2 regions of the Cupriavidus sp. H19C3 genome follow, and region 2 is predicted to be linked to the other one. Evidence: riboswitches for the same ligand, from Rfam matches in the RefSeq annotation. Region 2 holds a riboswitch; the other holds the start of a gene.

Region 1 (15,196 bases), on a different replicon from region 2:
TGGCGCGACTGGCCGGATGGCCTGTGCTCGTTCACCATGCTCACGATCCATGCCGGCGACCACGCCGTGCTCTCGCGCTTTCACAAACCCGGCGACGAGAAGCGCGGCCTCGTGATCGTGCCGCGCGACCAGTGGGACGACTGGCTCGGCTGCCGCGACCCCGAGATGGCCCGCACCTTCCTGCGGCTCTACCCGGCCGATGCCATGGCCGCTGCGCCCGCCCCCAAGATCCAGGGCGCGCCCATTCCGTTCTCGGATTGAACCTGCCCTACCCGCCCATGGTCATCTATTGCACAATGCGGTATGGCCGGTGCAAGGCACAGCCGCCTCGGATGACACCAGAACAAGGAAAACAACGCATGGCGACTTCGAACAAACTGCCGCACTGGACGATCTGGTGCCCCCTCGCCGCCTGGATCGCGTTCGGTCTCGGCATTGCCATGCCGGGCCAGGGCTGGATCATCGCGCTCATGGCACTGGCGCTCGCCGGTGCCGTGTTTGCCGGCGTGCATCACGCCGAGGTGGTCGCGCACAAGGTCGGCGAACCGTTCGGGACGCTGGTGCTGGCGATTGCGGTCACGGTGATCGAGGTCGCGCTGATCGTCTCGGTGATGCTGTCGGCCGGCCCGGAAAAAGCGGGGCTGGCACGCGATACGGTGTTCGCCGCCGTCATGATCATCTGCAATGGCATTGTCGGCCTCTGCCTGTTCGTCGGCGCGCTCCATCATCGTGAGCAGGCCTTCCAGGCGCCGGGCGCCAATGCCGCCATGGCGGTGCTGGTGGCGCTGCTGGTGCTGACCATGGTGCTGCCCAATTTCACCAGCACCACGCCGGGCCCGGTCCTGTCGTCGTCGCAACTGGCGTTTTCCGGCGCCATGTCGCTGGTGCTGTATGGCTGCTTTGTCTTCGTGCAGACCGTGCGCCACCGCGACTATTTTCTGGTGGAAGGCACCACCGACGAGAACGAGCACGCGCCGCCGCCGCCGGGACGGGTGGCCGCGGCCAGCGGCGTCCTGCTGATCGTCGCGCTGGTGGCGGTGGTGGCGCTGGCCAAGCTGCTGTCCCCTTCGGTGGAGGCGGCGGTCCTCAACGCGGGCATGCCGGTGGCCGTGGTCGGCGTGGTCATCGCCGCGCTGGTGCTGTTGCCGGAAGGACTGGCCGCCCTGCGCGCGGCCCGCACCGACCGGCTGCAGACCAGCCTCAACCTGGCACTGGGTTCCGCGCTGGCCAGTATCGGCCTCACGATTCCGACCGTCGCGGCCGTGTTCATCACGATCGGCCGGCCGCTCGAACTCGGGCTCGGGCCCAAGGAGATGGTGCTGCTGTTCCTGACCGTGATCGTGGCGTCGCTGACGCTCGGCATGGGACGCACCACCATCCTGCAGGGCGTGGTCCATCTCGTGATATTCGCGGCCTACCTGTTCCTCACGATCGTGCCCTGAGCTCGGCTTGCCCTGACGTGCCCGAGCCTCGGGCTAGTGCGCCGCGCCACGCGCGGCATCGGCATGCAGGCGGCCGAGCAGGCGCCGCCCGGCCGCGATGACCTCCGGGTCGGCGTGCATCTGGTAGCGCACGATCATTCCCTCCACGCACAGCATGGCTTCGGCAGCGACCGCCTGCGGCGCGGCCAGGCCGAGATCGCGCGCCAGCTGCGTCAGGAAGTCTTCCAGCGACGCCTTGTGCGACACCGCGTGCTCGACCAGCCGCGGATCGTCGCCCGCGCCGCCGCCCGCTTCGGCCACCACATTGATAAACGAGCAGCCGCGGTAGTCGTCGCTGGTAAACCATTCCGCCAGCGCATCGGCCAGCACGTCGAGGTTGCGGCGCTGTTCGAGCTGGCGCCGGACCGCGCCCTCGAACCAGTGCATCCAGAAGTCGTGCCGGCGCTCCAGGTAGGCGGCGATCAGGTCGTTCTTGGACGGGAAATGCCGGTACAGCGACATCTTGGCCACGCCCGACTCGGCGATGATCCTGTCAACCCCGGTGGCGCGATAACCATCGCGGTAGAACAGACGGGCGGCGGTGTCGAGAATACGGTCTCGTGCCGAAAGCGTGGCCATGGCAGTGCTCGGTATACGGTAGATAATCGCCATTATAGGAGACAGATCTGTCTACCAATCAATCCGGTTCCGCGCTGTCCGTCCGCGCGTTGTCCGTCCGCCTTGTGAGTCGGCTTTGTGCGTCGGCTTTGTCCGCCCTCATGGCCATTGCCAGGCGGGACGGTTCAGGTGCTCGGCAAAGAAGTCGGACAGCGCACGGATCTTGGCGGGTCGGGCGCGCGCCGACGGTGTCACGAAATACAGGCCACCGCGCGCCATGTGCCACTGCGGCAGGATGCGCTCCAGGCGGCCATCGACGAGGTATTCGCTGGCAATGAACTCGGGCAGCTCCGAGATGGCCAGCCCCTCCAGCAGCACGGGAATCATCGCTTCCGAGTTGGTCACGCGCAGCGGACCGCGCGGCAGCACGCTTTCCTGGGTGCCATCGTCGTGGGTAAATTTCCATTCCTGGGTGCGGGCGCGATAGGCGTAGCTCAGGCACGCGCGGTCAGCCAGCTCGCGCGGGTGCTGCGGGCGTCCGTGCCGCGCCAGATAGGCCGGGGACGCGACGAGGTACTGCGTGACCGAGCACAGCTGCCGCGCGACCAGCGACGAATCGGGCAGAACGGCAATGCGCAAGGCGGCGTCGAAACCGTCCGCAATCAGGTCGACGGTCGCATCCGAGAGATGCAGGTCGACCGACAGTTCCGGGTAGCGCACGAACAGCTTGGGCAGCAGCGGCGCGACCCAGCGCATGCCGAACGCCATCGGCACCGCTAGTCGCACGAGGCCGCGCGGGCTGACCGACAGCTCCATCGCCTCGCTCTCCAGTTCTTCAGCCTGGCGGAAGATCTCGCCCGCCTTGTTGGCAACGCTGGCGCCAAACTCGGTCAGCGACAACTGGCGCGAGGTGCGATTGAGCAAGCGCCCGCCGAGCCGCTCCTCCAGCCGCGCCACCGCCCGCGACACGGTCGGCACCGATACGCCCATGGTGCGCGCGGCGGCGGCAAACGAGCCTTCCTCCGCCACCTTGGCGAACATCGCGATGCCTTCGAAATCCGGAAACTTGCTCATTTCATTTTTGCAACGAAGCGTTTCCGGGAATTCTATTTTGAATGCATCAACGCTGTCGATGAAGGCGGCAAGATTCTGGAAAGCACCGGCGGAAACCTGCCGCCCTCCAGAAGCTGACCGCCGACCGGACCTTCTCCCCATAAAAAAAAAGAAGGCCGGACGCGCCTACGACAGCTGTGCGCCCGGCCTCCACCAGACCCCTGGTGACAGAGGAACAACAAGGAAAATCAGGCGGCCAGCTTGACCTCGCCGCGTGCCGCGCGGGCCTCGGCCAGCCGGGTCTCGGCATCGCGCAGCGCAGTGCGCAGGCCTTCTTCCACCACCGGGTGGTAGAACGGCATGGCCAGCATCTGGGCGATCGTCAGGCCTTGCTGATACGACCATGCCAGCAGGTGCGCGATATTCTCGGCGCGCGGGCCGGTCCATTCGGCGCCGAGGAAGCGGCCCGAATCGATATCCGCATAGACATGCATCAGGCCCCGGTTCTTCAGCATGACGCGGCTGCGGCCCTGGTCCTCGAAGCTGACCGCGCCGGTGACGAAGGTGCCGGTGTCGAGATCGGCGTGGCGCTTGCCGACCATCGCGATCTGCGGATCGGAGAACACCACGGCCAGCGGCGCACGGCGCGACAGCGACTTGAGGTTGGGCCACGCCGCCGCGTTTTCGCCGGCCAGACGGCCCTCATCGGCGGCCTCGTGCAGCAGCGGCAGGATATTGTTGGCGTCCCCGGCGATAAACACGGGGGCATCACCGCATTGCAGGGTTTCCGCATCGAACACCGGCACGCCGCGCATGTCGAGCCGCAGGCTGGTGTTCTCGAGCCCGAGCCGGGCCACGTTGGGGCGGCGGCCGGTGGCGGCCAGCACGTATGCAAAGCGCTCCGTCACGGTATCGCCGCTCGCGGCATCGACAAAGGTGAGGACCGCTTCGTCGCCCTCGCGGCGCATGTCCAGCACCTTGGCATCGGTATCGAGCGGGAATTCGGCATTGAAGGTCTGCGCGGCATAGGCACGGATGGCCGGATCCGAGAGCGGTCCCACCGCGCCGCCGAGGCCGAATACGCGTACCCGCACGCCGAGGCGATGCAACGCCTGGCCGAGTTCGAGGCCGATCACGCCCGGGCCGAACACGGCCACGCTGGCAGGCAGGTCCTCCCATGCAAACACATCGTCGTTGACGATCAGGCGATCGCCGAAGGCGGTCAGGGCCGGCGGCACCGCCGGCGTGGAGCCGGTAGCGATCACCACGCGGCTGGCCTGCACGATGGTGTCGTCGCCCACGCCCAGCGTGGTGTCGTCGATAAATGTGGCATACCCGCGCAGGCGATCCGCGGCCGGAATCGACTCCACACCGCGCACCACAAAACCGACAAAGCGGTCGCGCTCGCCGCGCACCCGGGCCATCACCTCGCGGCCCTCGATGCGCACCGCACCATCCACATGCACGCCGAAGGCGGCGGTATGGCGCGCTTCATGGGCGGCCTCGGCGGCGGCAATCAGCAGCTTGGACGGCATGCAGCCCACGCGGGCGCAGGTGGTGCCATAGGGGCCGCCTTCGATGATCACGGCGCGCATGCCGGCCGCAATCGCGGCGCGGTATGCAGCGAGGCCCGCGGTGCCGGCGCCGATCACGGCGACGTCGGTTTGAATGGTGGTCTGCATGACGATTCCTGGTGATTGCGTTTTTTTGGGCAAGCCGGTGCCAACGGGTCCGGCAAGTGCCGGACCGCGCAGGCGGTAACTGCGGTTTCAGGAAGGAACGGGGCCGGTCAGGCGGCCTTGAGGTACTGCTCGACGGCTTCGGCGCCGCCGATCAGCTTGCCGTTGATGAAGACCTGCGGTGCGGTCATGTTGCCGGAGATGGCGCCCAGCACCTTGCCCCGGACCTTGTGCTCCAGCGGCACGTCGATGTACTCGTAGCCGTGGTCCGACAGCAGTTGCTTGGCCTTGGCACAGAACGAGCAGCCCACCTTGGAGAACACCACCACCTGGTCCGGCTTGCGGGCGTCCGGGGCGATGTAGGCCAGCATCGTGTCGGCATCGGACACCTTGAACGGGTCGCCCGGCTCTTCCGGCTCGATGAACATCTTGTCGACCACGCCATCCTTGACCAGCATCGAATAGCGCCAGCTGCGCTTGCCGAAGCCAAGGTCGGCCTTGTCGACCAGCATGCCCATGCCATCGGTGAACTCGCCGTTGCCGTCAGGGATCATCACGATGTTTTCGGACTCCTGGTCCTTGGCCCATTCGTTCATCACGAAGGTGTCGTTCACCGATACGCACAGGATCGCGTCCACGCCGTGCTTGGCAAACACCGGGGCCAGCTCGTTATAGCGCGGCAGGTGGGTGGACGAGCAGGTCGGCGTAAAGGCGCCCGGCAGCGAGAACAGGGCCACGGTCTTGCCAGCGAACAGCTCGCTCGTGGTCACGTCCTTCCATTCGTTGTTCTCGCGAACACGGAACGTCACGTTGGGTACGCGTTGGCCTTCACGGGATTGCAGCATCGGTATGACTCCAGAAATAAACAGTAAGTAAGGTAAGGCAGTTCAGAGCGTCGGGTTATCTTGTCGCCACGTCCTGCAGCGAAGGCCTCATTCTGTCGGCGCCAGGCACGTCTGTACAATTCATCGTTTCAAAGCGACCGATTGATAGTTCCTATATCGGCCCGATAACCCGGGATCGCCGCCACCAACGAAAAAGGGACGGCCGCAGCCGTCCCTCCATGCTGCCACGCCGACGCCCGACGTGGCCAATTGCGTGTCCTGTGGGCGTGTCCCGTGGGCGCGTTCCCTTACAGGCCGAGGTCGCTCAGCCCCGGATGATCGTCGGGACGCCGGCCCAGCGGCCAATGGAACTTGCGCTCCGATTCCTTGATCGGCATATCGTTAATGCAGGCAAAGCGGCGCTGCATCAGACCGTTCTCGTCGAACTCCCAGTTCTCGTTGCCATAGGAGCGGAACCAGTGGCCAGAGTCGTCATGCCATTCGTAGGCGTAGCGCACCGCGATGCGATTGCCTTCGTACGCCCACAGCTCCTTGATCAGGCGGTAGTCGAGTTCCTTGTTCCATTTGCGCGTGAGGAATTCCACGATCTGCGGACGACCGTTGACGAACTCGGCCCGATTGCGCCACGCGCTGTCGACGGTATAGGCCAGCGATACGCGCTGCGGATCGCGGCTGTTCCAGCCATCCTCCGCGCCGCGTACCTTGGCGATAGCGCTTTCACGGGTAAACGGCGGGACCGGCGGACGGACTTCGGGGGAATTCGACATGACAGGGCTCCTCAAGGATGGGTCAGGGAAATCGGATCTGGAACAAATTGCACGACAACCACGATCTGCACCGGCGGCCACATCCGGCCAAAATGATACAGATCTGTCTACTAGTCTGGAGTAGACAGATCTGTATGTCAAGCGCGCTTTGCAAGAAGGCTCCGGGCACGGGGCGGAAGCGCGGGCGGAGGTGCGGGCAAAGCGCGGCGCCGCCCGCCCCGCGCGCCCGACCGCAGCTAGTGCCGGGTGATGACCACCTCCAGGTATTCGCTGGGCACCACCATGGCCTCGCTGCCGGCCACGTTGAGGCTGTCGAGGAGATCGGTGAGGTCGCGCGTGAGCGCATCGGCACGGTCGGGTGGCAACGCGGCGAAGGCCTTGTGCACGGGGCCGTACCAGGTGCGGAATACCTCGATGAAATGCGCGGGCGACCGGTAGCGGAAGCGGAACATGCGAGGCGTGACCGCGATAGTCACGCCATGAGGATCGAACAGTGTGTGCAGATGTTCCTCCACGCCCCACCTGGACGGTGGCGCGACGTCGGGCGGCGGTGGCACATACGCACCGAGCGCCTTGAACATCTGCCCGACGAATCCCTGCGGCGTCCAGTTGGCCAGGCCGATGCGGCCGCCGGGTCGGCACACGCGCGCCATTTCCGCCGCGCATTGCTTCTGGTCGGGCGCGAACATCACGCCAAAGGTGGATAGCACGGCGTCGAAGCTGCCATCGTCGAATGGCAGGGCCTCGGCATCCGCCTGCCGGAAGGTCACGTCGAAGCGTTCCGCGCGGGCACGCTCGGCGCCACGCTCGAGCAAGGTGCCCACGTAATCGGTCGAGGTCACCTTGCAGCCGCGGCGAGCGGCCGCCAGCGTGGCGTTGCCGTTGCCGGCGGCCACGTCCAGTACCGCTTCGTCCCAGCGCAGATCGCAGGCTTCCGCCAGTTGCTCGCCCACGAGTTGCAGCGTGGTGCCGATCACCGCATAGTCGCCGCTGGCCCATGCGGCCTGCTGGCGGCCCTTGAGCGCGGTGAGATCGGTGGGCGCCGGGTTGGCGGACGCCGGGGTGGTAGATGAGGCCATGGGAAGTCCTTTCCGTCCGACGCGATCGCAGTCGCCGTGCAGGCATCGTGTCGGGCGTGGCAAGAGGGGGCGCGTGCACCGGTTGCCCGCGCACTACCCAGCGTAGTCCATCGGGACGCGGGCACCGGCATGCCGCGCCCGTGCCTTGCGGAATGCCATGCACGCGTGTTACTGTCGCGCCATCCAGGAGAACGGTGCGCCCTTGCGGCGACCGTACCGAAGGCGTAACCCTCGGAACGCTCAGGTGCACGGGTGCCAGACACCCCATGTGCGAAGACTGGATCGACGGACTAGACCGACAAACTGGAGAGCGTTGCACGCGTGGGCACGCCGGCAGATCAACAGGCCGGCATCACCCGGCGAGGCAGCCGCCGAAGGGGCAAGCCAGCGCCGGTCCGCGCATGCAACGCGCGGCTGGCATGGCGAATCTCTCAGGCAAAAGGACAGTGGGGGCAGGCGGATCATGATGATCCGCCTGCCCCCTTTACTTTCCGGAGCCTGAGAAATGAAAGTCATCGTTATGGGGGCGGGCGTGATCGGCGTCGCCTCGGCGTGGTACCTGGCCAAGGCCGGGCATGAAGTCACGGTCCTCGAGCGCAACAACGGCGCGGCGCGCGAGACCAGTTTCGGCAACGGCGGACAGATCTCCGTCAGCCACGCCGAACCCTGGGCCAATCCGGCCGCGCCGTGGAAGCTCCTGCGCTGGCTCGGCCGCGAGGATGCGCCGTTGCTGTTCCGCCTGCGCGCCGATCCGGCACAGTGGTCGTGGGGCCTCAAGTTCCTGCGCGAATGCGCGGCGCGCCGCTCCACGCACAACATGATCCAGATCCTCAACCTGGGCACCTATAGCCGCGCCAGCCTGCAGGCATTGCGGCAGGAGACCGGCATCGAGTACGACCAGCTCACGCGCGGCATCCTGCATTTCTATACCAGCCAGAAGGAATTCGATGCCGCCATCGAGCCGGCGCGCATCATGCGCGAACTCGGTTGCGAGCGGCGCGTGGTCGGCCCGGACGAAGTGGTCCGGCTCGAACCCGCCCTGGCCTCGATCGCGCCGCGCCTGGCCGGCGCCACCTACACGAGCCAGGACGAGTCCGGCGATGTGCACCGCTTTACCACGCGGCTTGCGGCCTTGTGCGAGGCCCATGGCGTGCGCTTCCGCTATGGCGTACGCGTGCAGAAGCTGCATGCCGAAGGCGGCCGCATGCGCGGCGTGGAGTTTGCCGACGAAACCGGCGGCTACCAGATTGCGCGCGCCGATGCCTACGTGCTCGCGCTCGGCAGCTTCAGTCCGATGCTTGCCCGTCCGCTCGGCGTCAAGCTCGATATCTATCCGGCCAAGGGTTACTCGGCCACGCTGCCGGTGCTCGACCCCGCGCGCGCGCCGACGGTCAGCCTGACCGACGACGAGTACAAACTGGTGTTCTCGCGCTTTGGCGACCGCCTGCGCATTGCGGGCACGGCGGAGCTGAACGGCTATGGCATGGCGCTCAATCCGGTGCGTTGCGAAGCCATCGTCCGCCGCACGCTCGACATCTTTCCAGGCATGAGCCGGCCCGAGCTCGCCAGCTACTGGACCGGCCTGCGGCCCGCCACGCCGGGCAATGTGCCGTACATCGGCGCGAGCGGCGTGGACGGGCTCTGGCTCAACACGGGCCACGGCACGCTGGGATGGACGCACGGGTGCGGATCGGGACGTGCCATTGCCGAACTGATCAGCGGGCGTGTGCCCGAAGTGGACTTCGCGTTCAGCGGTGCCCTGCCCGCGCCGGTCACGCCGACGGCATGGCGGCACGCGGCCTGAGCTCGCGTCGGTGACCCGGGACGCCGAGGCAAACGTGCCCGTGCGTCACGCGCGGGGCCGGTCGAAACCGGCCTCGCGCGCGAGCACGATCGCCTGCGAACGGTTCTCCACTTCGAGCTTGGAGAAGATGCTCGTGATGTGATTGCGCACGGTCTTCTCGCACAGCCCCAGGTGCGCGGCGATCTGCGCGTTGTCGCGCCCTTGCGCGATCAGCACCACGATATCGCGTTCGCGCCGCGTCAGCGTGGTGAAGGCCGGGTCCGCCACCGGCTGCGACGCCGGCAGGAACGCGCGCACCTCCTCGAGCCAGCGGTCCCACGCGGGCTCGTCTTCGAGCAGCAGATGGTTGCCGCTCTCCAGCGGCACGAAATGCGCGCGCGGGATCATGCTCGCGATCAGGCGGCCCTCGTCGAACGGCACGCGCGCATCGGCAACCGCATGCAGCACCAGCGTCGGGCAGGCGACCTGCGGCAGCAGGTCCACCACGTCGATATCGTTGAAGACGCGCATAAAGCGCGCCGCGTTCTTTGGCGAGGTGGAAACCCGTTCCAGCTCGTTGAACCAGCGATGCTGCGCGGCGGTGCCGCCGGGAATGAACTGGGAGGTGAAGAACTGGCGGAAGGCCGGATTCTCCTGCCCCCAGCCCAGCTCGGCAAGGCGCGCCATCAGTTCCGCTTCCTCGCGCTTCTCGGGCGTGGGGTTGCGCTTGAGCCGGCCGCGCGCATAGCCGCCATGCACGATCAGATGCGTCACACGCTCGGGGTGCCTGACCGCGTACGCCACCGCGATCGACGCGCCCTGCGAGATGCCGAGCAACGGAAAGCGGTCCACGCCGGTGGCATCGACGATGGTTTCCAGGTCGCGCAGCCATGCGGCGAACGAGAGGTCCTCAACATGACGGTCCGACAGACCGCAGCCGCGTTCGTCATAGCGCACGAAAGTGTGATCCTCCGACAGCGCGCACATCATATGGCTCCACACCGGACTGGCCACATCGAATTCAAGATGGCTCATCCAGTTGGCCGCCTTGACCAGCGGCGGCCCGCGGCCGGAGATGGCATACGCCAGCCGCACGCCATCGAGGCTGGTGCACAGGCGTATCTGTTGCTTGAGCGTCGGCATGGGCGACTTCCGCGGGCAGGTTGCGGGCGCGAGCCAGGCGGCGCACGGCACGCGCACGGCACCATCGGCTCGCCGTGTCCGGACAGGACGGGTGATTCCATCAGATTAGCAAAGGATATCTGGCGCGTCGGCCAAGAGAGGGCCCGCCGGCCGTATGCGATGCACCGGCCGGGGAAAAACATAGCGCGTGCGCCGCATGGGCGCCTTATCTATCTGCTCTGCGCAACATCGGTTTCCGTCTGGTCATGCCTGGCGATACAGGCAGTCGCTACCGGCCGTGGTGATACGGCCGCCGCCTTCCGTGTAGGGATCACGCGTACCGTTGTGCGCCCCGTTGCCGTAGGGGTCGGTACGGTCCGTGGCCATCCCGTCCGTGTACGGATCGAAGCCACCCGCCTTGCACACCGACCTGCCCGCCGGCGCGGCGACAGCCAGCATGGCGGCCTCCGCCGACGGCATGCGCGCGCCGTCGGTAAAGGGGTCGCGCGGGCCGGTGTGAGCCACCGCGAGCGGTAACGACGATGACGATGGCGCCGCGCCACGGTCGGCATGAGCGAGGCCGGACAGGCCGGCGGCCATGGCAAAAGCGGCAAGCAGGGTCTTGGCATGATTCGTACGCATATCTAACTCCAACTCCAACGGAGGACCGCATGGCATCGTGCCGACGCGGCAGGGTCCTCGTGCGGGCGATCGCGCTTGGGTGTGACTGGCCGCACGGGATCGCCCTTGCCGTGGCTGCCTGGTCTTGACGCATCTCAGGGCCCGCAAGTCGCGCGGGCCTGCACGCATCCGACGCATGGATCTGTTGATGGCCGTACCGATGGATTCGTTGGCGTGGAGTTTGGGTAAAACCCGCGTGTCCGACATGAGGCCGAGGTCCCGCCCCGGGGCCGCGCATGCGCGACATTCGGCCAGCATGGCGGCGCCATTACGGGTCAACCATTAGGACCGTGGTCCCGGGTTGCGGGTTATTACGGAGGGCACGCCGTACCGGGCCCGGGGCGGCAGCGCCATCGCGCCATGCCGCGCCGATGTCCCGGCATGGCGAGGTGGATCGCGGCTACCAGCCGATACAGCGCTGTCGTGCGATTGCCCGCACCATCCATCGCGCCGTGAAAGCCCGCGCGCGCGCCGTGTCTAAGATCGTTTTCAGGCCGACCGGGACCGTGGTCCCGGCTCACGGGCTGTCCTGGCCGCGTGCCCGCGCGCATTCCGGGACGTGGGCCTCAGGTCCGGGCCGAGCCTCGCTGGAATCATTGCCAGACGTCCGCAACGGACGGAAACAACGACAGGAGTCCCGCATGCAAGCCGCAACCATCGACACCCAACGCTACGCCCGCTGCATCGCCACCTCACGGCGTATCCGCTGGGATATCGACCAGGACGTGATCCGCCAGCGCAAGTTCGACCTCTCCCACAAGTTCCTGCCCGACGGGCTGTCGCTCGCCAACGAGCTGCCCTTCCTTGGCGAGTCGGAGCAGCGCTTCCTGAGCCAGGTACAGGGTCGCACCTACGCCAACATGTTCCGGCTCGTGGAGCGATTCATCGGCGCCAAGATCCTCGAGATCTCGCGCGATCACTGGCTCGGCGACCAGGTCGCGCTGGAAGCCCTGGTGCGCTTTACCGACGAGGAACTGAAGCACCAGGAACTGTTCCGTCGCGTCGAGCAACTGGCCGCCGAAGGCATGCCCGACGGCTACCGGTTCACACCCGATGCCAACGACGTGGCGAGCTTCGTGCTGGGCAAGCGCACCTGGGCCGTGCTCGGCCTCACCTGCCATGTCGAGCTGATCTCGCAGTCGCACTATCGCGCCAGCATCGGTACCGCGCCGGGATTGTCCGACCTGTACAAGGACATCTTCATGTTCCACTGGCGCGAGGAATCGCAGCATGCCATCCTCGACGAAATGGAATGGATGCGCGAGCACGGCAAGCTCGACGCCGCCGAACGCGATGCCGCCGTGGCCGACATGATCGAAATCGTCGGCGCGCTCGACCAGATCCTGCAGCACCAGGCCGAAGCCGATACGGCTTACTTCATGCGGTCGATGCGCGGCATGGCCGGCGAAGCCCCGCGCGCGCATGCGGTCGAGGCCGTGATACTCAAGGCCTACCGCTGGACCTTTATCGTCTCCGGGATGTTGGAGCCGCGCTTTATCAAGCTGATGGACGCGATGACCACCGAGGCGCAACGCGCGCGCATCGAGGCCGCGCTGGCGCCGCTGATGTATGCCATGCCGGCCGCGGGCGTGCCGGTGCCGGCCATGGCCGCGTGACACGCGCAGGGCCTGCGCACGCCGCCGCGCGCGGCGGCGGAGGCCCGTTGCGTCACGTGTAAGAACGAAAGCCGTGCAAGGTGGTGAATGTAAAAACGGCATCCGCCCCGCGCGCCCCCTTGATATATCGAGGAAAATTTACTGGCACACATTCTGCGTTCGTCCGGGGATACCCGATTTCCCACAACGACAGGACGACAAGGAGCTGCCATGTCCGACCAACCTTTCCTGACGGATATCAAAACCCTGCGCGAGCGCGCCCGCCAGCACATCGACGATGGCGCGGTGACGGCCGGCTACGATGCGGCGCGCGATACGGTGATCAAGCTGCTCAACGATGCGCTGGCGACCGAGATCGTCTGCACGCTGCGCTATCGCCGCCACTACTTCATGGCCAAGGGCCCCACCTCCAAGAGCGTGGCGGCGGAATTCCTTGCGCACTCCAACGAAGAACAGGGTCACGCCGATCAGATTGCCGAGCGCATCGTGCAACTGGGCGGCGAACCGGACTTCTCGCCCGATGGGCTGACCACGCGCAGCCATGCGGAGTACGTCGAGGGCGACTCGCTCAGCGACATGATCAAGGAGAACCTCGTGGCCGAGCGCATCGCGATCGACACCTATCGCGAGATCGTGCAATACCTGGGCGACAAGGACCCGACCTCGCGCCGGCTGATGGAGGAGATCCTCGCGGTGGAAGAGGAACACGCGGACGACATGGCGGACCTGCTGGCCGCCACCGGCAATGCGTCGAAGTCATGACGCGCAACAAGCCTGGCCCGCAATAAGCTATCCCACGCAATAGGCTATTCCGGCTGGATCCCGGCCTGCCTGATTTGCGCCGACCAGCGCGTCATTTCCTTGCGCAGCATCTGGTCGGCCTGGGCCGGGCTCATCGTGAGCGGCTCGAAGCCTTCCTTGATCAGGCGCGCCTTCAGTTCGGGTTCGGCCAGCGCCGCGTTGAGGGTCTGATTCAGGCGGTTCAGCACGTCCCTGGGCGTTCCCGCCGGCGCACTGACGATAAACCAGGTTTCGAACGAATAGTGCGGCAGTCCGGCTTCCGCCATGGTGGGCACGTCGGGCATCAGCGGCGAACGTCGGGGGCCCGTCACGGCGAGCGCACGCAGCTTGCCGGCCTGCACCTGCGGCATGGCCGCCGACAGGACCGGAAAGCTCATCTGCACCTGTCCCGCGATAGTGTCGACCATGGCCGGGCCGCCACCCTTGTACGGCACGTGCAGGATCTGCGTGCCCGATTCGGACTTGAACAACTCCGCCGCCATATGGAAGGTACTACCGGTCCCGGCCGAGCCGAAGCTCAGCTTGCCCGGCTGCGACCTGGCGAGTGCGATCAGTTCCCTGACGTTCTTCACGGGCAGGCTGTTGGTTACCACCAGCACATGTTGCGAGGTACCCATGGTGCCGACCGAGGCAAAGTCCCTGGCAGTGTCGAACGGCAACCTGGCGAACAGGAACGGATTGACGGCGAGCGCGACATTGTTGATGGCCAGCGTATAGCCATCGGGCCTGGCCTTGGCCAACTGGTCCATGCCGATATTGCCCGACGCGCCGGCACGATTGTCGGCGACCACCGGCTGGCCGAGCTGCTTGCCCCACGCATCGGTAATCAGGCGGCCCGCGATGTCGACGCTGCCGCCTGGCGCGAAGGGCACGATCAGGCGAATCGGACGGGCAGGGAAGGTTTCGGCGACGGCTTGCGAGCCGGCCGCGAACGCGGCAACGGCGCAGACAGCTTGCACGGCAAGGCGAGCGAACGCGCGTGTCATGGGTAGTCTCCTGTTGGACGCCGGGATCGGGCCCGGTCGAATATCGGCCCCGCCAGTCGACCTCGGTCGAGCTGGCAGGCCTGCAGTGTACCCATGCACCGGGAGGCCCGGATGTCGCGTTCAGACTGACATTGATGCCTGCATTTCACGAATTGCCGGCGAGGTCAGGCCACCGGCGCGCTGACCGCAGGCGCGGCCCTGCCCTCCTGGTTTTGCAGTTCGGCCAGGTAGCTGTGGATCTGCGCGACCACCGCCGCGCCCTCGCCCACCGCCGCCGCGACGCGCTTGGTGGAGCCCGAACGCACATCGCCAATCGCGAACACGCCGGGCACGCTGGTCTCGAGCGTATAGGCACCGCCGTCTTCACCCATCTGACACTTCTTGCGGGCGGCGGCACCGGTCAGCACAAAGCCCTTCTCGTCGGTCTTGACGTTGCAGGCACGCAGCCATTCGGTGTTGGGGGCGGCACCGATAAACAGGAACACGTGGCGCATCGGCACGGCGATCGGCGCGTCGCCCAGGGCACGCTCGCGATAGCGCACCGATTCCAGCCAGCCCTCGCCGTCCATGCCGGTGATCTGCGCATGCGTGTGCAGGTGCACGTTCGGCAGGCTGCGCAGACGATCGATCAGGTAGCGCGACATGGTGGCCTCGAGTCCCGCGCCGCGTACGAGAATATGCACCTCGGCCGCGTGCGAGGCCAGGTACACCGCCGCCTGGCCCGCCGAGTTGCCGCCGCCGATCA
Region 2 (15,196 bases):
GCGGCAAGTCCATACCCAAGCAGACATCAAGGATAACGGCGTCCTGTTCCACGTCGGCCTCGTGCCGACGCGGGCGGACGCCTTTTGTTTTCTTTCGAGCCAACCGAGCAAACAGAAGAGGAATACCCATGGCCTACCTTGCCCCCACCGAATTCGTGACCAAAATGGTCGATGCCGGAGAGTCCAAGCTGCTCATGTCCACCCGCGATACGCTGATCCGGGCCTATATGGCAGGTGCCATCCTCGCGCTGGCGGCCGCGTTTGCGGTGACCATCACGGTCAATACGGGTAATGCGCTGGTCGGCGCGCTGCTGTTTCCCGTGGGCTTCTGCATGCTGTACCTGCTCGGCTTCGACCTGTTGACCGGCGTCTTCACGCTGGCGCCGCTGGCCGTGCTCGACCGCCGTCCGGGCGCGACCTGGGGCGGCGTGATGCGCAACTGGGGCCTGGTGTTCTGCGGCAACTTTGCCGGCGCCATCACGGTAGCGATCTTCATGGCGATCATCTTCACCTTCGGCTTCTCCGAGGCGCCCAATGCCATCGGCCAGAAGATCGGCCATATCGGCGAAGGCCGCACGGTCGGCTACGCCGCGCACGGTGCCGCCGGCATGCTGACGCTGTTCATTCGCGCCGTGATGTGCAACTGGATGGTTTCCACCGGCGTGGTCGCGGCCATGATGTCGACGTCCGTTTCGGGCAAGGTCATCGGCATGTGGATGCCGATCCTGGTGTTCTTCTACATGGGCTTTGAACACTCGATCGTGAACATGTTCCTGTTCCCGTCGGGCCTGATGCTGGGCGGCAACTTCACGATCATGGACTACCTGATCTGGAACGAAATCCCCACGGTGCTTGGCAACCTCGTGGGTGGCCTGACGTTTGTCGGTGCCACGCTGTACAGCACGCACTACAAGACGGCCAGCAAGCGCGCGCTGGGCTGATGAGCGACCTGTCCCACACCGAACCACGCACGGCACCCGCGCAGCGCAACGCGCTGGCTGGCGGCGGGCCTGACGCAAGCATCGTACGTAGCGAACGCAGTGAGCGTGACGAACGAAGGGGGCTCGCGGTCGGTGTGGGCCAGCATTCCGCGGCCGGCAAAAAGCCGGTCAACCAGGACTTTCATGGCGTGCGGCAGCCTGGCGGTTATCAACAGGCCGCAAAGGGTGTCGCGCTCGCGGTAGCCGACGGCATCAGTTCCAGTGCGGTCAGCCAGGTGGCCAGCGCCGCTGCCGTACGCACCTTTCTCGAAGACTACTACTGCACGTCCGAAGCGTGGACCGTGCGCCGCGCGGCGCAGTGCGTGCTGTCGGCCATCAATTCGTGGCTGTACGCGCAGACGCGCCAGGGCGAGGCGCGCTTCGATACGGACAAAGGCTACGTTTGCACTTTCAGTGCGCTGATCTTCAAGGCGCGCGAGGCGCACCTGCTGCATATCGGCGACACCCGCGTCTATCGCTTGCACCCACACACGCTGGAACAGCTGACCGCCGACCATCGCGTACGCGTATCGTCCGCGGAGGTCTATCTCGGCCGCGCACTCGGCGCCGGCGCTACCATCGAAATCGACTACCGCAGCTTCGGCGTGGAAACGGGCGAGATCTACCTGCTGGCCACCGATGGCGCCTACGAGCATCTGGAAGCCAGCGACGTACATGACGCCTTGCATGCCGCCGGCAACGACCTCGATCTCGCCGCGCGCACGCTGACGGCCCTTGCGTTGCAACGGGGCAGCGAGGACAACGTCACCATCCAGATCGCACAAATCGAATCGTTGCCCGATGGCGACGCGCAGCATGCGTTCGCGCAGGCCGGACGACTGGCCCTGCCGCCCGCGCTGGCGCCGCGCATGAAGTTCGAGGGCTATACGATCCTGCGCGCCTTGCACACGAGCGCACGAAGCCACATCCATCTGGCGACCGACGACGAGACCGGCCAGCTCGTCGCGCTCAAGACGCCTGCGGTCGACCGCCATGACGATGCGACGCATCTGGAGGGCTTTCTGCTCGAAGAATGGGTTGCCCGGCGCATCGACAATCAGCACGTGCTCAAGCCACAGGCATTCGAGCGGCCGCGCCGGCATCTGTACGTGGCCATGGAGTACGTCGACGGCCAGACCCTGACGCAATGGATGATCGACCATCCGCGCCCCGATCTCGACGTGGTACGCGGTCTGATCGAACAACTGGCGACCGGCCTGCAGGCGTTTCACCGGCGCGAAATGCTGCACCAGGACCTGCGCCCGGAAAACGTCATGATCGACCGCGCAGGCACGGTCAAGATCATCGACTTCGGCTCGGTCCATGTGGCCGGCCTCGCCGAAGGCGCGCGCCAGCCGCACCCTGCCGCACCCGTCGGCACGCTGCAGTACGCCGCCCCCGAGTATTTTGTCGGCGCAACGCCCACCGCCGCCGCCGATCTGTTTTCGCTCGCCACGCTGGCCTACCAGATGCTGACCGGCGAACTGCCCTACGGCTTGCAGGTCACACGCGTACGCGACCGCGCCGACCTCAAGCGCCTGCGCTATACCTCGCTGCGCGAGCGCCGGCCGGACCTCCCCGCCTGGGTCGACGAAGCCCTCCACCGCGCCCTGCATCCGAACCCGGCCAAGCGGCCCGAGGCATTGTCGGAATTCGTGCAGGCCCTACGCACGCCGGCCGACGCTTCCCGGCCGCGCGCCACCCCACCGCTGCTCGAACGCGATCCGTTGCGGTTCTGGAAGACGCTGGCGTTGGGGCTGGGGGTTGCGGTGGTGGTGTTGGCGGGACTGCTGGCGGGGCGGATGTAGGGACGCGCGCGGACGGCTTCCGTCCGTCATCGACGTGGACATCGCAGGGCTGAAACGGTGATTTGGCGCGCCCGGCTGGGATCGAACCAGCAACCCCTGCCTTCGGAGGGCAGTACTCTATCCATTGAGCTACGGGCGCCTTGGGGCTACTTCCTGATGCCGCTTCCTCGCTATCGCGTTTGACAACTTGGATTGGTAACCAAGTTGATCGCCAGGTTGGTCACCAATTTGGTAACCAAGTCTCGCGAAATCCGGAGAAGCCACGGTGGCCGCGGGCGAATGCCGCTGCCGGAAAGTCGCATAGGATACAGCGTTTGCCGGGCGGCGTCCATGCGGGCGTGGCCCGATGGGGAAGTCCGGAGGTCGCGGAGCCGCCGCTTTTGGCCCCGACGCACCGGCGTTGGGCTTATAATCCCTCGCTATTTGCGTCGATTCGTGGCTCTTGCGTTGCCTCCTGGCAAGCTTGCCCGAGCGTGACCCGGGACAGTCCGATGGCGCAGATGGCGACAGAATCCACCCCCGACCAAGGGGCCTTATAAAGCAAGCCGTATTCGCGAGCTGCACCAGGTTTCCTGCAAAATCGAGAGTTCTGTATGAGTGACGTCCAAAACGAACACGACCATCACGAGTCTCCCATCAAGACGCCCAAGCAGTTGATTGCAGTAGTGATTGCTGCCTTTGTTATCCCGATCGTCGTCATCATCCTGCTGGTCAGCTTTGTCGGACACGGCAGCCGTGAAGGCGCCGGCTCGACGCAAAGCGCGGAAGCGGTCAATAACCGGATCAAGCCGGTTGCCTCTCTCGAAATCAAGGATCCCAACGCGCCGCGCGTCTTCAAGACCGGCGAGCAGGTCTACAAGGAAGTCTGTGCCGCGTGCCACGCCACCGGCGCCGCCGGTGCGCCCAAGTACGGTAATGCCGGAGACTGGACCGCGCGTATCGGCCAGGGCTTCAATGGCCTGCTGAACTCGGTGCTGCACGGCAAGGGCGCGATGCCGGCCCGTGCCGGTACCACGCCGGACGACTACACCGACTACGAACTGGGTCGCGCCGTGGTCTACATGGCCGATGCCGGCGGTGCCAAGTTCCCCGAGCCGCCCGCGCCGGCACCGGCCGCCCCCGCGCCCGCCCAGGCGGAAGCATCGGCACCGGCAGCACCTGCTGCGGCGGCTCCGGCCCCTGCCGCACCGGCTGCCGCGGCTCCGGCTGCTGCCGCGCCGGCGGCGGCTGCGCCGGCTGCAGCGCCCGCGGCCGCTTCGGCCGAGGTTGGCAAGAAGGTCTACGACCAGGTTTGCGCTGCCTGCCACGCGGCAGGTGTGGCCGGTGCGCCGAAGTTCGGTGACAAGGCTGCCTGGGCGCCGCGTCTGAAGGAAGGCATGGACGCTGTGCACAACTACGCGCTGAAGGGCAAGGGCGTGATGCCGCCGAAGGGTGGCTACGCCGGTCCGGATGCCGACGTGATCGCCGCAGCCGACTACATGGCCAACGCCGCGAAGTAACCCCGCTGCTGCTGCGGCGGCGGCCTCGGACGCTGCCGCCGGCATCCGGTGTGCCGGTGCAAAAAAAGCCCGCTTGCATGACTGCAAGTGGGCTTTGTCATTGGTATCCGCCGTTCGTCGGCGTCGGACTCAGACCACGCGCGAGTACCGCAGCGGCACCGCTTCCGCTTCGCGCAAATAACGGTCGAACACCATGGCGATGCGGCGGACCAGCAGGCGGCCCAGGGCCGTGACCTCGACGCGCGCCGCCTCGCGGCGTACCAACCCCTGCGCGGCGAGGGCGTCGAGCTCGGCCAGCTCGCTCGCGAAGGTGGTTGCCGCATCGATGCCGAAGCGTGCCTCGATCTGCGCGAGATCGAGTGCACCGTTGCACATCAGCTCGCCGATCACGGCCTTGCGCAAGTGGTCGTCGGCCGTCATATCGAGTCCGCGGGCGATCGGCAACCGCCCCGCGTCGAGGGCACCGTAGTAGTCGTCCAGCGTACGCGCATTCTGGACATACCGACCGGCAACCGCGCCGATGGCGGAGACGCCAAACCCCAGCTGATCGTAGCCCGCATGGGTGGCGTACCCCTGGAAATTCCGTTGCAGCCGCCCCTGGCGCTGGGCGCGCGCGAGCTCGTCGTCCGGCAGCGCAAAGTGGTCCATGCCGATATAGACGTAGCCCTCCGCCGTCAGCCGTTCAATGGTCGACGCCAGAATCTCGAGCTTCTCGGCCGGTGCGGGTAGCGCGGCCTCGTCGATGCGCCGTTGCGGTTTGAAGACGTGCGGCAGATGCGCATAGCTGTAGACCGAGATGCGGTCCGGCATCAGCAGCAGCACCCGATCGAGCGTCTCCTGGAAGCGCGCGGTGGTCTGGTGCGGCAGGCCGTAGATCAGGTCCATGCTGATCGAGCGGAAGCCCAGCCGGCGCGCGGCGAATACCGCGTCGCGCGTCTGCGCAAAGGGCTGCACGCGGTGAATCGCCTGCTGGACCTCCGGATGGAAATCCTGCACGCCCAGGCTGATGCGGTTGAAGCCAAGCTCGCGCAGCAGCTTCATGCGCGCGTCATCGACGGTGCGCGGGTCGATCTCGATGGCATGCTCGCCATCGGGCAGCAGATCGAAGTGCCCGGTCAGCGCAGCCATGACGGCGCGCATCTCCTCGGGATCGAGAAACGTTGGCGTGCCGCCGCCCCAATGGGACTGCATGACCGGCCGACGCTCACCCAGTTGTGCCGCGACCATTGCCATCTCGCTGGCCAGATACATGACATAGCGCGCGCTGCGGCTGTGGTCGCCGGTGATGATCTTGTTGCAGCCGCAGTAGTAGCAGATGTTGTCGCAGAACGGGATATGCAGGTAGAGCGACAGCGGTGCCGGGGCTTGCCGGCGGCAGTCGGCGAGCGCGGCGAGATAAGCCTCGGCCGGATAGCCGGCGGTAAAGCGGTCCGCGGTGGGGTAGGACGTATAACGCGGGCCGTTGCCATCGATGCGGCCCGCAAGCGCGCGGAAGTCGGCCAGCGCGGCGCGGTCGAAGGCGGGGGACTTGATGAACGGCCGGGAGAGCGGCTGGGCGGACGGTTCGTTGGTCGACCCTGCGGGGACCGCGGCGGCGATGGTGGTGGCGGTGGTGGCAGCGCTGGCACCTGACATCGATGCGAGTACCGGCACCGACTGCGAGTCTGGCGCAGCGCTGGAGTTCGAGATTGACATGGCGGGGCGTAACAATCGATGACGACAATCAGGAATCGTATTCGCACGAATCCGCACCTACGTTGATGGACGTCAAGCCGGCCGCAGGAACCGCGGGGACTGCGTGTGCGGCGTCACATGGCGGACATGATCGCGGGCTACGCTCCGGCCGGCACACGGCGCTTTGCCTCGCGTTCGCGCCGCTCCCTGGCCGTACCGCGCCCGGTATCGCGATATTGCGGTATCGCGGTCGCGTGGTACGGAGCCCTGCCCTATCCCTTTCACGCTCGCTGCCATGCGCCCTGTCCCGTCGCAGTCGCACCCGCTTCCCCCGCAGCATGAACACCTGGCTTCGCCTGACCGGCGCCGATGCCTGGCGGCGCTCGCCGCGGTGAGTGCGCTGAGCGGTGGCCTCGCCGGGCCCGCGTACGCGCAGATGGCGGCGACCAGTCCGCGCCGGCAGCTCGTCGTGGCGCAACTGGTGGATCGCACCGGCCCGCAGGCCGATCTCGCGCGCGACTATCTGGCCGGCGCCAAGGTCCAGTTCGATGCTGCCAACGCGGCCGTCAAGGCCGGCGGCGCGGGACTGCATATCGTGCATATCGTGCGCGATGCCGATCCGGATCCGCGCGGCGCGGCCCGGCAGGCGCTTGCGCTGGTCGAGAACGAGAAGGCCGAGGTCCTGTTCGGTCCCGGCGACGGCCTGCTGCCAGGCCTGACCACGGCGCCGGAGCTGGCGCGCCGTGGCGTGCAGATCGTCGCGCCGCTGTCCGGCCTTGCGCTGCCGGCGGACAACATCTGGTACACCCGCGTGGACTACGAGTCGGAACTCGATGCCGCGGTCAGACAGCTGCGCAGCTATGGGCTCTCCGGCATTGCGCTCGCGGTAGCGCCCGATTTCGCGGCGGGGACGCTCGCCGATGGTTCGCCGTGGCTGGCGCGCATCGAGCAGCAGCTCGCCACGCGCGCCTTTGTGCTGGGCAGGGATGTCGCCGACAGTGCGCGACGCATCGCGGCCAGTCGGCCCGGCGCGGTGTTGATTGCGGGCGATACGCTGGCCTACGGCAACCTTGGCCGTGCGCTCGCGGCCAATGGCTGGTTTGGCTTTCTGGTGGGGCTGTCGGCAGTGAGTCCGGCTTCGGCGCGCGAGATCCTGGGCACCGGCTATGCGGGCGGCATTGTCCTCACGCAGGTCGCGCCCGGACCGCAGGAGTCCACGCTACGCGTGGTCAAGGAACATGTCGCGCGCATGAAGCAGTATCTCGACGAACCGCCCTCGCCTGCCACCCTGGCCGGCTATATCGGCGCCGCATGGCTGGTGCGTGTGGCCGCCGCGGCGCGTGCACCCGGTGCGCTCGAATTGCGGCGCGCCATGCAGACGCGCATCGATATCGGCGACTTCACGCTCGACTTCACACGCGGCCTGCGCGGCTCGCAATACGTACAGCTCGCGGCGATCGGCAAGGCCGGCGTGCCGCAGAAGGCGTAGCGCGCAAGCGCAGCCCGGTACGGGATGTCCGCCCGGCGCGGTGCAGGCGGCCCGCCGCGCCCGACGGCCCGACGGCCCGACGTCCCGACGTCTTACGCGCGTGGCAGGTCGATGCGCACGCGCAGGCCGCCTTCGAGCCGATTGGCCAGCGTCAGCTCGCCACCGTGCCGCGCGACGATATCGGCCGCGATGGCCAGGCCCATGCCCACGCCGCCGGTAGCCCGGCTACGCGACGACTCCACACGGTAGAACGGTTCCAGCACGCGCTGCAGTTCCGCCGGCGGAATACCAGGCCCGTTGTCGCATACGTCGATGACGACGCGCTCGGGACGATCCGACAGCACGATCTGCGCGGCACCGCCATAGCGGTGCGCATTCTCCACCAGGTTCACCACCGCGCGGCGCAACTCGGCCGGATACGCGAACATCGGCTGCGCGCTGCCGACCAGCACCACGTCCTGGCCAATCTCCTGCGCATCGTCGACCACCGCCTGCAACAGCGCATGCACATCCACGCGCTGGCGCGGACCGGTGGCATCGTCGCGCTCGCGCAGGTAATACAGGGTGGCATCGATCAGGCCGTTCATCTCGGCAAGATCCTGCCGCAGCCGATAGCGGACGTCGTTGTTCTCGATGCGTTCGATGCGCAGGCTCATGCGCGTGAGCGGGGTACGCAGGTCATGCGACACCGCGGCCAGAAAGCGCGACTGCTGCGCGAGCTGGGTGCGGATGCGCTGCTGCATGCGATTGAGCGCCTGGGTGGCGGCACGGGCTTCGGCGGGGCCGCTCTGCTCGTCGAGCGGCGGCGCGTGAACGTCCTGCGCCAGGCGCCCCGCGCCACGCGCGAGCTGCTGCACCGGCCGCGCCAGCAGGCGGGCGCCGACCCACGAGGCGATCAGGATGGCCGCCAGCTGGAACACCATGCCGAGGTGCGGCGGCCAGATGCCACGCAGGTGCGGTATGCCATTGGGCGGCGGCTCGCCGGGCGGGCCCTGGTGGAAGCCGGGCCGCAGCGGCGGACCATAGTCGTCGTCGTCGATATCGCCATCGCCGTCGGTATCGACGCGTTGCAATGGCACCGGGGCCTGGCCGGCCGCAGGACGCCTCCGCGCATCCGGCGCCGGGCCGGAGGGTTGGTCCGATCCCGGCGTCGCGCTGTCACCGGCCGCGGCTGCGGAAGAGGAAGAGGAAGAGGGCGCGGAAGTGGAAGCGGCCTTGCGCATCAACTGCTGGTGGCGCTCGGAGCCGGGGCGCGGAAACAGCCCTTCGATCACGGTCACGCCGAGCACATGCACCGCCAGCATGATTGCCGCCATGACGAGAAACAGCCGCACGAACATCGAGTCGTGGCGGCGTTCCAGCGGGACAGGTTCGGCGCGCATCTCGGGATGCACCGCCGACGCCCCCGCCTCCTGGGCAATCGGCTCGGGCATGGCGTTCAGTGCTCCACGTTGCCGGTAAAGACGTAGCCCTCGCCGCGCACGGTGCGAATCAGCGCGGAATCGCGCGGATCGTCACGCAGTTTCTGGCGCAGTCGCGAGACCAGCAGGTCGATGCTGCGATCGAACACGTCGAGGTCGCGGCCGCGGGCCTGGTTGATCAGCACCTCGCGGTCGAGCACGCGATTGGGATGCTCGATAAACGTCAGCAGCAGGCGGAACTCCGCATTCGAGAGCGGCACCACGGTGTCTTCTTCATCGACGAGCTGCCGCAGCGTGGTGTTGAGACGCCAGCTCGCAAAGCGCAGCTCGTGCCCCGCCACGGCGGCCGGCCGCTTGCTGTCGGCGCGGCTGCGGCGCAGCACGGTGTGGATGCGCGCCACCAGCTCGCGCATCTCGAACGGTTTGGTGACGTAGTCGTCGGCGCCGACTTCAAGGCCCACCACACGGTCGGCAAGCTCGGCGCGCGCGGTCAGCATGATGACCGGCGTATCGCCATGCTCGCGCAGTTCGCGGCACAACGTGAGGCCGTTCTCGCCGGGCAGCGACAGATCGAGAATCACCAGGTCGTACGCGTTCTGGCTCATCGCCGACCGCATCGCCACGCCCCCCTCGGCACCGTCGGCCTCCATGCCGAAGGTGGCGAGATATTCGGCCAGCATGGCGCGAATCTGGGGATCGTCGTCGACGATCAGCAGGCGGATGGGAAGCGAGGGGGAGAGTTCCATGGCAAGTCGAGATGGCGGGCCGGGCCAGGGGCGCTTCAGGTGGGTCGCGGTGCCGGCGAATCACTGTACCAGTTTGCCAGTGACGTGCCGAGAGCGTTTTGTATCAGCGTCGACACGTGATGCCCACGCCATGCCTTGGCGGCCACCGGCGGGCGGTCCGGAAAAAAAGCGCCCCCGGTGCTGCCGCGCCGGGAGCGTTCAACAGGGAAGAAGCCAGGCTCGCATGCCTGGCCGCACCGCAACCGAAGGGCGAGCGCGGTGCGACACAAGACGCCGAGACGTCTCGCGCACCGCCATCCTAGGCGGGCGCGCGTAACGGGTCTTGTCCGGCTTGTATCGGATGTATTGCACGGTGCCGGGGCGCCGCCCGGCGCCGGACCAGCTCTCGCCGTCAGGTGTCGGCGTCAACTCTCGGCGTCAACTCTCGGCGGCGGCCGTCTTGCCGGCGTTGCCGAGCAGCGCCTTGAGGCCCGCGAGACGGTCCTTTGGGCTCATCGCCGGAGTCGCGTCGACCGGGGCCGGCGCTTCTTCGAGCTTCATCTCGGCGATAAAGCGCGACGGCTCGCAGGAATAGGTCTCGCGCGCACGCTTGCGCTTCTTGCACCAGCTGATCTGCAGGCTGCGTTGCGCGCGCGTAATGCCCACGTACATCAGGCGGCGCTCTTCCTCGATCTTGTCGTCGCCCAGGTCTTCGTCCTCGCGCGCGTGGGGCAGGATGCCCTCCTCCACGCCCACCAGGAACACGTGCGGATATTCGAGTCCCTTGGACGCATGCAGCGTGGACAGCCGCACCGCATCGGGATCTTCCTCGCGCCCTTCGAGCATGCTCATGAGGGCCACGGTCTGGGTGAGTTCGAGCAGGTTCTTGCCTTCGTCGCCAAAGCCGTCGGCATGGTCGAAGCCGGTCGCTTCGGCGCCATCGGCGGCTTCCGGCCTGGTGCCCTTGCGCTTGAGCCAGTCGAGGAATTCGAGCGTATTGGTCCAGCGCGACTGCGCCTGCCGCTCGTCGAAGGTGTCGTAGAGATACGCTTCGTAGTGGATACCTTCCATCAGGTCGTCGAGCACCTCGGTGGCCGGATCGCGTGCCGCGCGATCGGCCAGGCGCACCATCGACTCGCAGAACACGCGCAGCGGCTCCAGCTGGCGCGGCTGCAGCTTGCCCTCGATGCCGCCCATCATCGCGGCCTCGAACAGCGACACCCTGGCCTGGCCAGCAAAAGTGCCGAGCACTTCCAGCGTGGTATTGCCCACCCCGCGCCGGGGCGTGGTGATGGCGCGGATAAAGGCGGGATCGTCGTCGGGGTTGGCGATCAGGCGCAGGTACGCGCAGATGTCCTTGATCTCGGCCTTGTCGAAGAAGCTCTGGCCGCCGGACAGCACATAGGGAATGCGCTCGCGCCGCAGGATCTGCTCGAACAGGCGCGCCTGGTGATTGCCGCGATAGAGGATGGCGTAGTCGCGGAACTGCGCGCGCCGTTCGAACTTGTGTGCCGACAGGCGAAACACCACGGACTCGGCCTCGTGCTCCTCGTCGTTCATCGGGTGCACGGCAATCGGATCGCCCATGCCGTGTTCGCTCCAGAGCTTCTTGTCGAACAGCTTGGGATTGTTGGCGATGACCGCGTTGGCCGCCTCCAGGATGCGCACGGTCGAGCGGTAGTTCTGCTCGAGCTTGATGACCTTGAGGTCGGGGTAGTCGGTCTGCAGCAGGCGCAGGTTGTCGAGCGTGGCGCCGCGCCAGCCGTAGATGGCCTGGTCGTCGTCGCCCACCGCGGTGAATGCCGGCGCGCGCAGGTGCGAGCCACCGGCCAGCTGCTTGAGCAACTGGTACTGGCAGGCGTTGGTGTCCTGGTATTCGTCGACCAGGAAGTAGCGCAGCCGGTTCTGCCACTTGAGGCGCACGGTCTCGTCGCGCGCGAACAGCTCGGCCGGCAACCGGATCAGGTCGTCGAAGTCGACCGCCTGGTACGCATGCAGCGTGGCGACGTAGTTGCGGTAGACCAGCGCGGCCTGGTGCTCCTCGGCGCTGGCGGCCTGCGCGATCGCGGCCTCCGGATCGATCATGCCGTTCTTCCACAGCGAGATGGTGCTCTGCACGCTGCGGATCAGCTTCTTGTCGGTGGTGGCGAGCTGTTCCTGCACCAGGCCGAAGCAGTCGTCCGAATCCATGATCGAGAACTGTGGCTTGAGGCCGACGTGCTCGGCCTCCATGCGCAGGATCTGCACGCCCAGCGAGTGAAAAGTACAAACCGTGAGCTGCTTGAGCGGAATGCGCTTGCCCTCGCGCGTGGTCTTGCCCTCCATCAGCTTGGCGATGCGCTCCTGCATCTCCTTGGCCGCCTTGTTGGTAAAGGTCACGGCGGCGATATGGCGCGGCTCGAAGCCCTTGTCCTCGATCAGGTGCGCGATCTTTTGCGTGATCACACGCGTCTTGCCGGAGCCCGCGCCGGCCAGCACGAGGCACGGTCCGTCCAGGTAGCGGACGGCTTCGGATTGGGCGGCGTTGAGTCCGTGGGTCATGAGGCTAGAGGTGGCGAGGGGTAGGCGGCTGGGGCGCTGGCGCACCGAGGCACCGACGTGCGGCACCGGCTCGACGTGCCGGCTCAGGCACGTGCGAGAGCGATGCGGGGGCGGTGTGCAAAGCGGACGATGTTAACACGCGCGTCCCCGCCAATCGCCGCATGCACCGCTCCGCCGGCCCACCTGTTTCACGGAAGTAACAACTGCCAACGGGCGTAAGCAATGCGCAACCCGGGGCATGTTTGTTGCCTCTGAGGAGCACGAAGGCACGGGGCCCGCGTTGCCGGGCGCCCGCGCCGTCGACGAGTTCCACAACCTCAACAACCGATGGAGGCCATCATGAAGATCTCGAAGATCCTGTCCCGCGCCACGCTCGTGGGTGTCACCGTCACGATGTTCGCAGGCTGCGCGGACTGGACGCCGCGCCAGCGCAATACCGCAATCGGCGCCGGCGTCGGCGCGGCCGGCGGTGCCGTGCTGACCGACGGCAGTGCACTGGGCACGCTCGGCGGGGCAGCCGTCGGCGGCGTGGTGGGTAACGTCATTACCAAGGACAGGAAATAATTACCTCCAGGTGCCTTCCGGAGGCGTCACGCGCCCGGCCTGGCCGGCAGCCGGGGCGCAGGGAAGGCCCAGCCGACCGTTCCCTGGCGCGGCCGCGATGGCGCTCCCGGCGTTGACACGCCCTCCGCGCTCCCGTACATTCACGCGCATCCGTCCGGGAGAGCGCGCAGACTTGCGCCGCCGAAGGGGTATCACCCGAAAACTCTCAGGCACCATGGACCGGTCGGATCTGCATGCAACATGCACACGATGCATGCAGAACTCTGGAGAGCGACACCCGTCATAGCATCCGTGCATGATGAGCGTGTCCACCGAAGGGGCGCACGACGCGCACAGGCGCGTCGTAATCTCTCAGGTATCGAGGACAGAGGGGTCATCCGTCGCGGACGCTGCGAAAGCGTTCGCGACGGATGACCCCTTTATTGTTTTCGCGACCCGAACCACGCCGCCTCCGAGGACTCCATGACACTTCAGGCCACGCCCCTCAACGCCATTCACCGCGCCCTTGGCGCCCGCATGGTCGATTTTGGCGGCTGGGACATGCCCGTCAACTACGGCTCCCAGATCGAGGAACATCACGCCGTGCGCAGCGACGCCGGCATGTTCGACGTCTCCCACATGTGCGTGGTCGACCTGACCGGCGCCAATACCCGTACTTTCCTGCGCGGCCTGCTGGCCAATAACGTCGACAAGCTGCAGACGCCGGGCAAGGCCCTGTATTCCTGCATGCTCGACGAGAAAGGCGGCGTCATCGACGACCTGATCGTCTATTTCTTTGCCGAGGACCGCTTCCGCCTGGTGGTGAACGCCAGCACGGCGCTCGGCGATATCGAATGGATCCGCGCGCGCAATGCCGCCACCGGCAGCGATGTCACCATCACGCCGCGCCGCGGCGATGTGGCGCCGGCCGGCACCGACGCGCTCGCGATCGTCGCCGTGCAGGGCCCCAATGCGCGCAGCCGCGTGTACGCGGCCTTCCCCTCCACCCGCCCTGCCGACGCGCTCAAGCCGTTCAATGCGCTGGTGGTGCAGGACCCCGCCGTGGGCGAACTGATGGTCGCCCGCACCGGTTACACGGGCGAGGACGGTTTCGAACTGGTGGTACCCGCGGCCAACGTGGCCGCCATCTGGGAAAAGCTGGAGGCCGCCGGCGTGCGCCCGGCCGGCCTGGGCGCGCGCGACACGCTGCGCCTGGAAGCCGGCATGAACCTCTACGGCCAGGACATGGACATCCATACCTCGCCGCTCGACGCCGGCCTGGCCTGGACCGTCGATCTGCAAAGCGAGCGTGACTTCACCGGCAAGGCCGCGCTGCTGGCCGACGGCCAGCGCCAGACCTTTGCCGGGCTGATCCTGCGCGACAAGGGTGGCGTGCTGCGCGCGCACCAGAAGGTCATCACCCCCGCCGGCGACGGCGAGATCACCAGCGGCACCTTCAGCCCGTCGCTGTCGCTGTCTATCGCATTCGCACGGTTACCGAAGGAAGTCGCGATCGGCAGCGAGGTCCAGGTGGCCATTCGTGACCGCAAACTGACCGCAACTGTGGTTAAACTGCCGTTTGTGCGCAATGGCAAGGCACTCGTGAGCTGATGGTCCGCCCGGGCCCCGGCTCGCTAACCACGGTCACACCACGGTCACCAGACCCGCCCGCCGGCATGGCTGTCCGGCAGGCATCCAAGTCACCCAAGAACAGACACCACTGATTTCCGGAGAACCTTCATGAATTTCCCCGCTGACCTCAAGTACACCGAGTCGCATGAGTGGGTACGCGTCGAAGCCGACGGCACCCTGACCATCGGCATCACCGACCATGCGCAGGACGCGCTGGGCGACATCGTCTTCCTCGAGCTGCCCGAGGTGGGCCGTGCGGTCGGCGCGGGCGACGCGCTCGCCGTGGTGGAGTCGGTGAAGGCCGCTTCCGACATCTACGCGCCCGTGGCCGGCGAAGTGATCGCCGTGAACGAGGCTGCCACCGCCGCCCCCGAGAGCGTCAACGCCAACGCGTTCGACGCGTGGCTGTTCAAGCTCAAGCCGGCCAACGCCGACGACGTGAACGGCCTGATGAACGTCGACGCCTACAAGGCCAGCGTCGGCGCCTGACACTGACGCCGCGCCCCGCCGAGCCAGCGGGGCGCGCAACGATGAAGTACCTGGCAGCGCCGGCCGACCACCGGCACTGCCGCGACCAAGAGATTCCTTGCCATGAACGCCCCGCTGCCCATGAACGCCGCGCAATCCCGGCCCACGCTGGCCGACCTGGAGGCGCGCGACGCGTTCTCCACCCGCCATATCGGTCCCGATAACGCCGAACAGCAGCACATGCTGAAGGTGCTCGGCTACGACAGCCGCGCCGCGCTGATCGATGCCGTGATTCCCGCCGCCATCCGCCGCCGCGACGGCATGCCGCTGGGCGAATTCACCGCACCGCTGACCGAGGAAGCCGCGCTGGCCAAGCTGCGCGGGCTGGCAAGCAAGAACAAGGTATTCAAGAGCTT

Evidence for each region. A riboswitch is a leader RNA that binds a small molecule or an ion and turns the genes downstream of it on or off. The one in region 2 is predicted to bind glycine.
Region 1: it holds a riboswitch for glycine, as region 2 does, so the genes downstream of both, DFLDMN_RS22620 (D-amino acid dehydrogenase) here and gcvT (glycine cleavage system aminomethyltransferase GcvT) in region 2, are expected to answer to the same signal.

What each region holds. Positions count from the first base shown of each region.
Region 1 covers NZ_CP184986.1:684,500-699,695, reverse strand. Annotated here, with positions in the region: gene DFLDMN_RS22660 (SOS response-associated peptidase) at 1-261, shown strand, start outside; gene DFLDMN_RS22655 (calcium:proton antiporter) at 360-1,442, shown strand; gene DFLDMN_RS22650 (TetR/AcrR family transcriptional regulator) at 1,476-2,060, opposite strand; gene DFLDMN_RS22645 (LysR family transcriptional regulator) at 2,199-3,113, opposite strand; gene DFLDMN_RS22640 (dihydrolipoyl dehydrogenase) at 3,341-4,774, opposite strand; gene DFLDMN_RS22635 (glutathione peroxidase) at 4,882-5,616, opposite strand; gene DFLDMN_RS22630 (DUF1348 family protein) at 5,904-6,383, opposite strand; gene DFLDMN_RS22625 (class I SAM-dependent methyltransferase) at 6,620-7,462, opposite strand; glycine riboswitch at 7,756-7,919, shown strand; gene DFLDMN_RS22620 (D-amino acid dehydrogenase) at 7,968-9,266, shown strand; gene DFLDMN_RS22615 (alpha/beta fold hydrolase) at 9,312-10,388, opposite strand; gene DFLDMN_RS22610 (hypothetical protein) at 10,632-11,009, opposite strand; gene DFLDMN_RS22605 (hypothetical protein) at 11,690-12,664, shown strand; gene DFLDMN_RS22600 (ferritin-like domain-containing protein) at 12,875-13,426, shown strand; gene DFLDMN_RS22595 (tripartite tricarboxylate transporter substrate binding protein) at 13,471-14,451, opposite strand; gene DFLDMN_RS22590 (FAD-dependent oxidoreductase) at 14,616-15,196, opposite strand, start outside.
Region 2 covers NZ_CP184985.1:2,841,906-2,857,101, reverse strand. Annotated here, with positions in the region: gene DFLDMN_RS13140 (formate/nitrite transporter family protein) at 129-941, shown strand; gene DFLDMN_RS13135 (protein kinase domain-containing protein) at 941-2,788, shown strand; tRNA gene DFLDMN_RS13130 (tRNA-Arg) at 2,852-2,927, opposite strand; gene DFLDMN_RS13125 (c-type cytochrome) at 3,382-4,287, shown strand; gene hemN (oxygen-independent coproporphyrinogen III oxidase) at 4,417-5,982, opposite strand; gene DFLDMN_RS13115 (ABC transporter substrate-binding protein) at 6,257-7,450, shown strand; gene DFLDMN_RS13110 (ATP-binding protein) at 7,543-8,832, opposite strand; gene DFLDMN_RS13105 (response regulator) at 8,889-9,617, opposite strand; gene DFLDMN_RS13100 (UvrD-helicase domain-containing protein) at 10,035-12,137, opposite strand; gene DFLDMN_RS13095 (YMGG-like glycine zipper-containing protein) at 12,477-12,701, shown strand; glycine riboswitch at 12,847-12,933, shown strand; glycine riboswitch at 12,955-13,079, shown strand; gene gcvT (glycine cleavage system aminomethyltransferase GcvT) at 13,164-14,291, shown strand; gene gcvH (glycine cleavage system protein GcvH) at 14,421-14,801, shown strand; gene gcvP (aminomethyl-transferring glycine dehydrogenase) at 14,904-15,196, shown strand, end outside.